DNA from 4 places in the Lysinibacillus sp. NPDC058147 genome. Region 1 is predicted to be linked to each of the others. Evidence: riboswitches for the same ligand, from Rfam matches in the RefSeq annotation. Region 1 holds a riboswitch; each other region holds the start of a gene.
What was found. A riboswitch is a leader RNA that binds a small molecule or an ion and turns the genes downstream of it on or off. The one in region 1 is predicted to bind S-adenosylmethionine.
Positions count from the first base shown of each region.

Region 2: it holds a riboswitch for S-adenosylmethionine, as region 1 does, so the genes downstream of both, ACFVT8_RS24155 (O-acetylhomoserine aminocarboxypropyltransferase/cysteine synthase family protein) here and metK (methionine adenosyltransferase) in region 1, are expected to answer to the same signal.
Region 3: it holds a riboswitch for S-adenosylmethionine, as region 1 does, so the genes downstream of both, ACFVT8_RS05055 (Na+/H+ antiporter NhaC family protein) here and metK (methionine adenosyltransferase) in region 1, are expected to answer to the same signal.
Region 4: it holds a riboswitch for S-adenosylmethionine, as region 1 does, so the genes downstream of both, ACFVT8_RS16660 (methionine ABC transporter ATP-binding protein) here and metK (methionine adenosyltransferase) in region 1, are expected to answer to the same signal.

Region 1 is NZ_JBHVUJ010000001.1:26,317-29,489, forward strand. Features, by position in the region: gene pckA (phosphoenolpyruvate carboxykinase (ATP)) at 1-444, opposite strand, end outside; SAM riboswitch class I at 1,150-1,268, shown strand; gene metK (methionine adenosyltransferase) at 1,556-2,752, shown strand; gene ACFVT8_RS00140 (gamma carbonic anhydrase) at 2,925-3,173, opposite strand, start outside.
Region 2 is NZ_JBHVUJ010000017.1:37,059-40,231, forward strand. Features, by position in the region: gene ACFVT8_RS24150 (hypothetical protein) at 1-163, opposite strand, end outside; gene ACFVT8_RS24155 (O-acetylhomoserine aminocarboxypropyltransferase/cysteine synthase family protein) at 559-1,860, opposite strand; SAM riboswitch class I at 1,978-2,091, opposite strand; gene ACFVT8_RS24160 (glycerol-3-phosphate acyltransferase) at 2,459-3,088, shown strand.
Region 3 is NZ_JBHVUJ010000001.1:1,053,735-1,056,907, reverse strand. Features, by position in the region: gene crcB (fluoride efflux transporter CrcB) at 226-588, shown strand; gene crcB (fluoride efflux transporter CrcB) at 585-914, shown strand; gene ACFVT8_RS05060 (hypothetical protein) at 945-1,292, shown strand; SAM riboswitch class I at 1,549-1,655, shown strand; gene ACFVT8_RS05055 (Na+/H+ antiporter NhaC family protein) at 1,762-3,042, shown strand.
Region 4 is NZ_JBHVUJ010000005.1:234,872-238,044, reverse strand. Features, by position in the region: gene ACFVT8_RS16665 (methionine ABC transporter permease) at 1-601, opposite strand, end outside; gene ACFVT8_RS16660 (methionine ABC transporter ATP-binding protein) at 591-1,619, opposite strand; SAM riboswitch class I at 2,040-2,143, opposite strand; gene ACFVT8_RS16655 (thioredoxin family protein) at 2,208-2,510, opposite strand; gene ACFVT8_RS16650 (toprim domain-containing protein) at 2,527-2,868, opposite strand; gene gcvH (glycine cleavage system protein GcvH) at 3,055-3,173, opposite strand, start outside.

The DNA of each region.
Region 1 (3,173 bases):
AGAAGCTAATTCTTCTTTAGTTGGACGGATAAATAATTGATGAGCGAAAAGATTGTGCCAAGCATATTCATTGATTACTTGGATGCTTAATTGTGAATCTTTGTCAGCACCAGCAAAGCCTTTGAATACGAATAATTCGTCACGTTCTTTTAAATATTTTACTACTTTTACATATAAGTTATCGAACACTTCAGAAGAAATTGGTCGGTTAACTTTGCCCCAGTCAATTTTATCCTTTGTGCTATCTTCTTCTACCGTATATTTATCTTTAGGTGAACGACCAGTGTATTTGCCAGTTTCTGCACGAACTGCGCCATCTACTGTTAACATAGCTTCACCACGAGAAGTAGCCTTTTCAGCTAATTGTGGTACTGAAAGTTGAACATTAATGTTACCGCCGCTTAATAATTCCTTCAGTTCGTTTGCAATTTCTACTGAATTCATCGATTAAATACCATCCTTTTTTATAGTATTCCCTAGAGTTCGAGGGAGATTTTCTTAATTTCAAAATTAGTATAACACAATTGCTTAAATAATCTATACTAATTAAGAAATTATTTTTCAGATTTTATTACTTTTCAAGAAAACGACAAAAAGTAAATAGATTCGTTTTTATATTGCCTTTTACCCTATTTATTATAAGTGATCACACAATCACTTTCGACACAGCAAAAATGCATTTGGAAGCTTTTGTTGACATGAGGTTCGCACAGGATGTGAAGTCTTAGCTGTTTTTAAAGTTGGAGCTTGTGTCAACTGAAAAGAGGCTAGGATCATATTCATCCACCACATGTTCTGTAGCCACAAAATGTGCTGTAAAGGGTCACACATATGTTAACACATGATGTGAGGTGGAGAATAGGGATTATTTTGTTTCAAATTACAGCATAATCCAAATTACATAACCCATACTTTCTTTATAAGAATACAATCAATTATGTCCCAGCAATTGCGTCTGGAATCAGCTTTGTGTCAACGTGATGTCGGTCATTCAGTCTGTGTCGCTGTCGCACAGATAAATTGTTAGAGGACGTGGCGTTCTTAGACTGAGTTCCTCTATTTCAGCGGTTTTTTGAACATCCGCTGAAATAAGTGAAAAATATTTGACAACGTTCGACCTTTTCCGTATTATGAGATATTGAACGGATACTCTTATCCCGAGCTGGTGGAGGGTCAGGCCCTATGAAACCCGGCAACCTGCATGAAACATTTCACGACATGCGCTGGTGCCAACCTGATGCAAGGGGAAACCCCTTGAACGATAAGAGTGAAAGGTTATGAAGTCATTATTCCTTTCCTCATGTTAAGTAAACGTGGGAAAAGGATTTTTTTATTGTTAAAAACGAATATAAAGGTAAGTATATAGTCCTTTCCTTATTAAATGACGGATCTTTCGAAACCCTCGTGTTAAGAGCAGCAGCTGTTTTATTGTGCGAAAGTGCGACGACAGCAACAACGGCTTAAGAGTTCAATCTTTAGGAGCGGACTTGACATGGGTAATGAGTACCGTATTAATTCGCAAATATTATTTGTAAAAGTAATAGGAGGAAACCAAATGACAAACCGTCGACTGTTTACATCAGAGAGTGTAACAGAAGGACATCCAGACAAAATTTGTGATCAAATCTCGGATGCCATTTTAGATGCAATTTTAGCAGAAGATCCAAACGCACGTGTAGCGTGTGAAACAACAGTAACTACAGGCTTAGTTTTAGTAGCAGGAGAAATTACTACTTCTACTTATGTAGATATTAAAGGTATCGTTCGTGATACTGTAGCAGAAATCGGTTATACACGTGGGAAATATGGCTTTGATGCTGAAAACCTAGCAGTACTTGTTGCTATTGGTGAGCAATCACCTGATATAGCTCAAGGTGTTGACCAAGCATTAGAGGCGCGTGAAGGCTCTATGACAGATGCTGACATTGAAGCAATTGGTGCAGGTGACCAAGGTTTAATGTTCGGTTATGCATGTAACGAAACACCAGAGCTTATGCCATTACCAATTAGTTTAGCGCATAAATTGGCTCGTCGTTTAACGGAAGTACGTAAATCTGGTGAACTAGCATATTTACGTCCAGACGGAAAAACACAAGTAACTATTGAATATGATGAAAACAATGTACCAGTGCGCGTGGATACGATTGTAATTTCAACACAGCATGACGAAGAAGCTACACTTGAGCAAATTCAAGCAGACTTAAAAGAATTCGTTATTGCTCCAGTTGTTCCAAGTGAATTACTTGATGCCGATACTAAATATTTCATCAACCCAACTGGCCGATTCGTAATTGGTGGTCCAAAAGGGGATGCTGGTCTAACTGGACGTAAAATCATCGTTGATACATACGGTGGCTATGCACGTCATGGCGGAGGTGCTTTCTCTGGTAAGGACGCAACTAAGGTAGACCGTTCAGCGGCGTATGCAGCACGCTATGTGGCAAAAAACATCGTAGCAGCTGGTTTAGCAGAACGAGCTGAAGTACAACTAGCTTATGCGATTGGTGTTGCACAACCTGTATCTATTGCTGTTGATACATTCGGGACAGGAAAAGTTGCGGAAAGTGAAATTGTAAAATGGGTACGCGAGCTATTTGATCTACGCCCAGCAGGGATTATTAAAATGCTTAACCTTCGTCGCCCTATTTATAAGCAAACTGCAGCATATGGTCACTTCGGTCGTACAGACTTAAATGTACCTTGGGAACAAACAGACAAAGCTGACGCATTAAAAGAAAAAGTAGGCTACTAAGCTATTCAGCTAAAGTAATGAAGTAGCTAGAAAAATATTTTAAAATAACTTTTACAGAAAGGGGCTCAACATTCTTATAGCCCCTTTCGCTGTTTTTATCGAAAAAGAGAAGCTCCTAATCATAATTATGTATGGTTCGTCTGTTCAAGCAAACGTGGAGCTGTTGAAATAGCTATTTATTTTCTGTTTGAAGAGATTTATAGTATTGTCCTTTTTCTACATATTCACGTATGATGCGTTCCATATCTTCTTTATCTTCATCATTCAATTCTCTTACAACCTTTGCAGGACGACCTAATGCTAAGCTATTTGGAGGAATGACTTTGCCAGGAGGTACTAGACTACCCGCCCCAATGAATGCACCCTCTCCAATCTCCGCTCCGTCTAATACTATAGAGCCCATACCTATTAAGGCTTTTTT
Region 2 (3,173 bases), on a different contig from region 1:
AAACCATTTCCTTAAAAGCAGAATGTCCAAAGATCTCTTGCCATTTAAGCTCAACTGACGCAAGTATGTTTTGAATGGACATGTTGTTCACAAACACATGACCTTCATTTAATTCATAAATAAGATAAGATGCAATGTTTTGCGCACTATACACATTTCCCATTTAAAACACTCCTTTATCATCAGTTTTGTAGATAAGAGTAGCTACTGGCTGAGTAACTACTCCTCTTCATATATATTCAAAAGTGGGGGAGCACTTATGAAACTAAATTAGTTTGAGCATTGACTGAAACACTTTACCGAACAACAAGTCGGCGCTTTAAATTGGTTCTAGGTTGGTAGCCCTTCGAACACTTTTCTTATTTCCTAGTATAAAACAAGGAATTTAGTAAGTCAATAATACTTATAAAATTACTAGGTATTAATTTTATAAAATTTCAGTTACTTCACCAAATGAGGTGAGCGGATGATGCAGCAACGTTTGACGCATTACCAAATGAGGCCAATCGAATGAGAAAATACGTAAACGCTACAGCATTAGCCAATAAGTTTTATTTATTAAGCTTCTACTTTTTGTTGTGAAGCTGTTACTTGTTCAATAGCTTGTTCTAAATCTGCAATAATGTCCTCTACTGCCTCTAAACCGATTGATAAGCGAATGAGCGACTCGGTTACGCCAGTTTGGATTAGCTCCTCAGCTGATAGTTGCTGATGTGTAGTAGATGCTGGATGAATAATTAACGATTTGGCATCCCCTACATTTGCTACATGCGAGAATAATTCCACACTATCGATCAATTTACGCCCTGCTTCACGTCCACCTTTAATGCCAAACGTAAGCACAGAACCAAAGCCATTTCTTAAATATTTTTTCGCTAAATCATGCGTAGCAAAATCTTCTAAGCCATTATAATTTACATATTCCACAGATGGGTGGTTTCGTAAATATTCGGCTACTGCTAAAGCATTTTCATTGTGTTTAGGAATACGCAAATGAAGCGTTTCTAAACCTTGTAATAAATTAAATGCCGCATCAGCACTTAATGTTGGTCCAAAGTCGCGTAGCAATTGCACTCGCAGTTTTGTGGCAAATGCAGCCTCTGCTGTGTCAATACCATAACGCAAACCGTGATAAGAAGAATCTGGCTCAGTAAAGCCTGGGAAACGCCCACGAGTCCAATCGAACTTCCCTGCATCTACTACAACTCCACCTAAAGTTGTACCATGGCCGCCTATCCATTTTGTTGCGGAATGAACAACGATATCTGCACCGAAGTCAATTGGTGTAGAGCCATATGGTGAAGCAAATGTGCTATCAATAATTAATGGCAAGCCGTTTTCGTGTGCTATATTTGCTACCGTTTCAATATCTAATACCTTTAAACTTGGGTTTCCGTAAATTTCAGCGAACACAGCCTTAGTTTTATCAGTAATAGCTGCTCGGAAATTTTCTGGATTTGTTTCATCTACAAAAATCGTTTTAATACCGTAGTTTGGTAGTGTGTTTGCGAATAAATTATAAGTACCTCCGTATAAAGAGCTACCTGCAACAATTTCATCGCCTGCTCCTGCAAGATTTAAAATGGAAAACGCGATTGCTGCCGCACCAGATGAAAGTGCTACTGCTGCTGTACCGCCTTCTAATAAAGCGACGCGTTTTTCAAAAACATCTACAGTTGGGTTTGTAATACGAGTGTAAATATTGCCAGCTTCCTCTAAGGCAAAAAGACGTTGCGCATGAGCAGTGTCTTTAAAAACGAAAGCCGTTGAGCGATAGACGGGTACTGTACGAGATCCTGTTACCGGGTCTGGCTCTTGGCCACCGTGTAACAGCAATGTTTCTGGTTTAAATTTTGTCATTGTATACCTCCAAATGGTTATTTTTTTACGATGGTACCGGAGATGAGGAGGATTTTTTTAGTAGAAAACAAAAACCCTCTTCAGCTAAGAAGAGGGTTGCGGTTGCAAGTTTTCCTCCCCTTATCTGCCAGATCCAAGTAAGAATCTGTAGGAATTAGCACCTTAGCAAGTTCGTCACTTACTGGTTGCCGGGCATCATAGGGCCTATCCCTCCGCCGCTCTTGATAAGAGTATGAGATTCAATTTCCATCGTTGTTACAAAGTATAAACATAGACTTTTTCTCTGTCAACACTAAAATTTTATTTTTTCCGAAACTTCTGTCTGCTTTTTTACGTAATACGAACGCATACACTATTCTAGATATTTATTATTTACATCACCATAACATGGGTTAAATTTCCATTTCTATTGAGCGTTTTCTGGGGGTGTCAGGCTAAAAGATGTTGTTTGTGCGGAAGCGCAGTGCAAACGTAGCGAGCAACACGATGTTGTCACGAGCGTTATCACAGAACGTGATGCTTTTAGCTTTCGTCCATCTCCTCGCTTGTCATCCCTAACTTTTATTGATGAGATCATTATTTAGAAAGGAGAATTTTTATGATAAAAGCCGTTATTATTTTTCTTCTTGCTGGTTATTTAATTGGCTGTATTCACGGCTCTAAAGTTGCTCAGTTTTTATCCGGGGTAGATTTAAAAAAGACTGGTCATGGCAATGCAGGCGCCTCTAATGCAACACTTTCCCTTGGCTGGAAATACGGCATATTAGTTGCACTAATCGATATCGGCAAAGGCGTTGCAGCTATAATCGGCGCACATGTGTATTTAGCAGATATAACACAATTAACAGAAATACAAGTTTGGCTCTTCATCTATATCGTAGCTTCCGGTGTCATTCTAGGTCATAATTTCCCATTTTATATGGGCTTCAATGGCGGTAAAGGAACTGCTTCAATCATAGGAATATTACTTGCGATTGATTGGAAAATAGGCTTATTTGCACTCATTTTATTTGTTATTTTATCTTTCGTGACGAACTATTTAATTGTTGGTGTACTAGAATTTTATCTCGTTTTTTGTACAGCCACTTATTTATGGATTCCTGGAGTTGGCCCAACGATTTTAGCCCTATTACTTTTTGGTATAGCTATCATTTTGCATATTGAAAATATTAAGCGACTGATGATAGGAACTGAACCTAAAGTGACTTCTGCATTTAAGAAAAAATAATATCTTTTGGATATATTTGTCTTTAGTGTGACCGTATATTTTCTCGTAACTGCCCATTATCGCTATAAATAGAGGGTATTTCACA
Region 3 (3,173 bases), 1.0 Mb from region 1:
GGGACATTAACTACGAAGTATTTTAGCAGGAAATATAAGAATCTTAGTCGACAATATAATAAAATAGTATTCAAAAAGTCAAAATAAACTATAGAACGAAAACATTTGAACCAAAGTTGGTAAAATGGTGATATTTTTGAATCCATATAACTATAGAATTATATCTAAAATGGTGATCACATGATACACTTTTCCATATAGACAATTTAGTAAGGGGTCTTTACGTTGAAATCATTTTTAGCTGTTGGAATTGGCGGATTTTTGGGTGCCATCTGTCGATATAGCCTTGGTCAAGCACTTTCAAATAACGGTGGTTTTCCATTTGCGACACTTATCATAAATTTAATTGGCTGCTTTTGTTTAGCATGGCTATTTACAACGTTTACAAAGCGTACGCCTATTATTTTAGGAATTGGCACTGGCTTTTTTGGTGCCTTTACAACCTTTTCGACATTTTCTTTAGAAACGCTATTACTTCTACAGGATAGTAAATGGCTACAAGCCGTTCTTTATATTTTAGTGAGTGTTTTTGGTGGTTTAGCTTGTGCATGGCTAGGATTTAAGCTAGCAAAGGAGCGCATCGTATGATAGTTATTGGAATCGGTGGATTTTTGGGTGCACTAACGAGATTTTATCTAGGAAAATTGATTGTCCACACATACCCATGGGCAACATTTTTGATTAATATAACGGGTTCTTTTGCGCTTGGCTTTCTTTTTGCATTACATCTAAGTGATTGGATATGGCATTTTTTAGGACTGGGTTTTTTAGGGGCCTATACGACTTTTTCGACATTCGGCTTTGAATGTTTGCAGCTCTTGGAGCAGAAAAAATGGAGACAAGCGATTGTTTATATAAGCACTACCGTTTTATTCGGTTTATTTTTCGCTGCACTTGGCTTTTTCTTTGTGTAGCAGCATTTACGAGAAACTAGAGGTGATTTTTTGACACAGCCATCAATTGAACAATTACAAGCGCTCGAGGCTGAAATTGAACAAACACTATATACTTTAATCGAACTAGAGCTAGAAGAGAACTTTCCAGAAATGAATACCCGCTTTGCACAATTACTTGCTAAGGTCCAGGCTGCACAGTTAATTGATTATAAACTTGACGTCCTCGTGGATCCTCAAGCATTTGCAACAGAAACATGTACGCTACTACAAAGTTTAATAGAGGCTAAAGCAAGACCACATAAAAGACAACGCCTCCTAACACATCGAATGATTTTAAAAATATGGCTGCGTAAAAATCAACGCTTTATGACTGAATTTTTACCACAAATGTTTTAGGCGTCTCTCGGTCTAAAGGGCGCCTCCTTTTAAAGTTTATTTAAACACTCCTTTCATTTCCTCCTCAACCTGTTAAATTTCTACAGCAGTACAAAGAATTGTTGTTTTATCCCCTCAACCTCTACCATTTATTCCAATTTTAATCAAAAATATTTCAGAATTAAACTTTGAAGTAAAGTTTGAATAAAAATATGTTGCAAATATTGATTTTTTATTTTAATATTTATTATTGTGAAAAAAGAATAATAATTTTTGCTTCTTATCAAGAGAGATGGAGGGACTGGCCCGATGAAATCTCGGCAGCGGAACTTAGAATTAAGTTACTGTGCCAAATCCAGCAGGCAAAGGCTTGATAGATAAGAGGAGTGTTTTATATATAAGGCCTCTTCTTGTTATTTCAAGAAGAAGCCTTTTTTCGTGGGAAAGAATGGACAAAACGTGTCCGATTTTATTTTTTGGAGGTAGGACAATGAAGAAAGGGAATCCATGGGCGCTGATCCCATTTGTTGTTTTTTTGATTTTATTTATTGGTTCAGGGGTTATTACAGGTGATTTTTACGCCTTCCCTGTCATTGTAGCCATTTCCATTTCAGGTGCAGTGGCTCTGGCGATGAATCGAAAAGAATCATTTTCGCATAAAGTTGATATTTTTTGTAAAGGCGCAGGCAATTTAAATGTCATGCTAATGGTTGTTATTTTTCTCTTGGCTGGGGCCTTTTCAGAAGTAGCAAAAGGCATGGGGGCAGTGGAATCCACTGTTAACTTTGCATTATCGGTCGTTCCACCAAACTTGCTTGTCGTTGGCCTGTTCATCATTGCCTGCTTTATCTCTCTGTCAATGGGTACGTCGGTAGGAACAATTGTTGCACTGGCGCCAATCGGAGTTGGGATAAGCGAGCACATCGACCTTTCCATGGCTTTAGTAATGGCAGCGATTGTTGGCGGTTCGATGTTTGGCGATAATTTATCCTTTATTTCAGATACAACAATTACTTCCGTTCGTTCACAAGGCGCACAAATGAAGGATAAATTTAAGGTGAATTTTTGGATTGTGCTGCCAGCAGCAATTGTAACGAGTATTATTTTAGGGGTTATCACAATGGGTGAAACGGGACAAGTCGAGCATTTAAGCTATAGTTGGATAAAAATTGTTCCCTATGTTTTGGTTATTATTTTAGCGTTAGCTGGAATGAATGTTTTCCTTGTTCTGACATCTGGGATTGTTCTCGCCGGGGCGGTTGGCTTAGCAGATGGCAGCTATCATTTAATGGGCCTTTTTCAAAAGATCGGCGAAGGAATGTCAGGCATGTATGAAATGGCATTCCTTGCAATATTAATAGCTGGCATGGTAGAGATTATAAAGTTTAATGGAGGAATTGACTTTCTGCTTCACCTTGCGACACGAAGAATTAAATCGAAAAAAGGTGCTGAGTTTAGTATTGCCGGCTTAGTGGGTCTAACAAATTTATCTACGGCCAATAATACGATTGCTATTTTAATTGCTGGTCCGCTTGCAAAAAATATTGCTGAACAGTATGAGATTGAGCCGAGAAAGTCCGCAAGTATTTTAGATATTTTCTCCTGTACGATCCAAGGCATTTTGCCATACGGAGCCCAATTCCTGGCAGCCGCAAGCGTAGCTGGAATTTCGCCAGTGAGCATGCTGCAATACTCTTTCTATCCAATCCTTATAGGAATTTGCGGAATCATCGCTATTCTCATCGGATACCCGAAAGAAAAGAAAGCCTGAGCTTCATCACTAAAAAGATATTGATTTACCATTAAAATAATCCAATTGTTTTGAAAGAAATAATCAAAACGATTGGATTTTTTTATTTGGGGCTATTCATTTTTAAGATCGAGTCAATACTTAAAAGTTAC
Region 4 (3,173 bases), on a different contig from region 1:
TTAATATAGTCGCCATTAAAGTTACATCTGTGCGATTACGTTGGAAACCATCTAAGAATGCTAAGTTTCCTAGACCACCTGCACCGATAATACCTGCCATCGCAGTATAACCAACAAGTGCTACAGCCGTTACAGTAATACCCGAAATAAGCGCTGGTAACGATTCTGGAATTAATACTTTCCAAATAATCGTTGATGTTTTGGCACCCATCGAACGAGCTGCTTCAATAACACCTTTATCGATTTCACGTAAGGCGATTAATACCATTCGTGCATAGAATGGTGCAGCTCCAATTATTAGTGCTGGTAAAGCCGCATCTGCGCCACGAATTGTGCCGAGTAAAAACTTCGTAAATGGAATTAATAAGATAATCAAAACGATAAATGGAATCGAACGGAAAATGTTAACGATTGAGCCCGTTAAAAAGTTCACAAGTTTATTGGCCCATAATTGGTTGGGACTTGATAAAAATAATAAGATTCCAATTACTAATCCAAGTATAAATGTGATAACCGTAGAAACTGTTGTCATGTACAATGTTTCATACGTAGCGTCCCACAATTTTTCCCAGTCGACATTCGGAAAAAGACTAGTTAGCATTTGCAATCACCTCCGTTTGTACTTCGACTGTATTTAAGTAGCTAAGTGCAGCAGCAACATTGGACTCTGAGCCCTCAATTTGCACAATAAGTGTACCGTACGCGCCATTTTTCGTTTGCGAAATATTCCCATGTACAATACTTACTTCTACATCAAACTGTTTCACAAGATGTGAAATGACAGGCTGCTCCGTTTTTTCACCTACAAAAATTAGCTTAACAAGTTGTCCATTAGGGTAATTTGCTTTAATTTGTGCCACAGTATCCTGTGTTTCCTTCGTATCTGTAATTTGAGAAACGAATTTTTTCGTAATGGCAGCTTGTGGAGCTTGGAATACTTGTAATACTTCACCACGTTCTACAATTTCTCCAGCTTCCATAACCGCTACACGATGACAAATTTTGCGAATAACGTGCATTTCATGTGTGATTAACACAATCGTTAAACCTAATCGTTCGTTAATATCGACAAGGAGATCAAGGATAGCATCTGTTGTCTCCGGATCGAGTGCGGATGTTGCCTCATCACATAACAATACCTCTGGATTATTAGCAAGTGCACGAGCGATACCTACACGTTGCTTTTGTCCACCTGATAATTGTGATGGATATGCTTTAGCGCGCCCTTCTAGGCCAACTAAAGTTATTAATTCTTTCACACGTGCTTCACGTTTTGCTTTTGGAACACCTGCAATTTCTAGTGGGAAAGCGATGTTTTCTTCAACAGTTCTAGACCAAAGTAAGTTGAAATGTTGGAAAATCATACTGACCTTTTGTCTAGCATCTCTGAGCTTTTGCCCCTTTATGGATGAAAATTCTTGATTGTTAACCGTCACCGTACCGGATGTAGGCTTTTCCAAGCCGTTTAACAAGCGAATCATTGTACTTTTACCAGCGCCACTATAGCCGATAATGCCGAAAATTTCACCTTTATTAATAGAAAGGTTGACGTCTTTGACAGCTATTAATTCGCCATTCGCGGTTTTGTATTTCTTCGTAATATTTTGAAGATTGATCATAGCGAATTCTCCTTTTCTTATATCAATTATGCCTCGGCATAATTGCGTCCGGAATCGGCTTTGTGCTTAGGCCTGCAGATGTTTTCTGCGCGAATGCGTAGTGCTAACGCAGCGGACAGTAACGTCTATTTGTCTGTGCGAAAGCGAAGCGTCAGCAACACAGCACCAATGCAGGTCAATTAGCCGTTATCGCATGGATGCGATGGTTTTAGGCTAATATCCCCTAAGCACTCCTTTCCGATTCCGTGACATCTGCCGGAGGCTTTAGGCCAACATGACGTTGGTCACTCAGTCGTTGCCACAGGATGTGGCGTTCTTAGACTGAGTTCTTCTATTTCAGCGGGTGTTGAAAGAAGTTAAAAAAACCCCTTCACTTATAGACAAGTAGAAGGGGTCACGTATCTTATACGCTAAACCGTTCTCTCATCTGTCAAAGATAAATCTTTGGGTGATTTGGCACCTTTTCACTTTGTGATGGTTGCCGGGCTTCATAGGGCACTTCCCTCCGCCGCTCTTTATAAGAGTTCGATATATTTATTGTTTTTTTAATATATTTGTTACTTTACCACGCTATTAATATTCAGTCAATTAATTTTTTAACAATTCGTATAAATATGGTACGGATTGAAAGGCATAAACCTTTTCTGTCACTTCTCCGTCTTCACATACGAGTAAACATGGTACACTTTCGATTTTATGAGCATAAGCTATTTGCTCTATAAAATTAATATTCGCTTTACCGACCTGTAGCTGTGGCAGCAATTGCTCAACAATCGTCATCATTTTCGATGCAACTGCACACGTTCCACACATTGGCGTATATAAATAAAAGGCAGCCTTTTCACCTGATTGGACAACTGCGTCCCACTGCTCTTTTGACCATTCTTCCATCATTTTTCACGCAACCTTACAAAATATATTCATTATGGATTGAGAAGTGTGCACGAAGTAATATCGCTGCTAACACCTTTCTCGGAGTTGTCTCAACTTCCTTATATGTTGGCATCGTACGTAAATGCTCTGCCTCTGGATAATGTCTGTCCATTAATGCTCGTAGTTTATCACCCGATGTATCTGCATCAAAAAACGTAAAAAGCTCACATCCCTCGTATGGATCAAGCAACTCTTCTAATTGATGCACACCGATTGTACCATTCGTACAAAGTATTTTAACATCTTCATTTAAAATAGGTTCAATTTGAAGCTTATCCGATCGGCCTTCGACAATTAAGCATTTTCCCTCGACCATCACGCCACCCCCATTTAGACATATCCCTTATAACTCATTATATCAATAAACCTTGTTGTTGATACAGTTAGACACCTATTGATAAAGGAATATACTTGCTTTCACCACACTTACTGTAATGACAGGATGAATGAAGATAATAAAAAACGTCGGTAGTTTCCGACGTTTTTCTAATTCAGGCTTGTCTTATTCTGCAATCATTTCTTCGTATTGCTCAGCTGTCATTAGCTTTTCAATCTCTGATGCATCAGCTGGCTCTACAACGATCATCCATGCTTTTTCATATGGTGATTCATTAACGAATT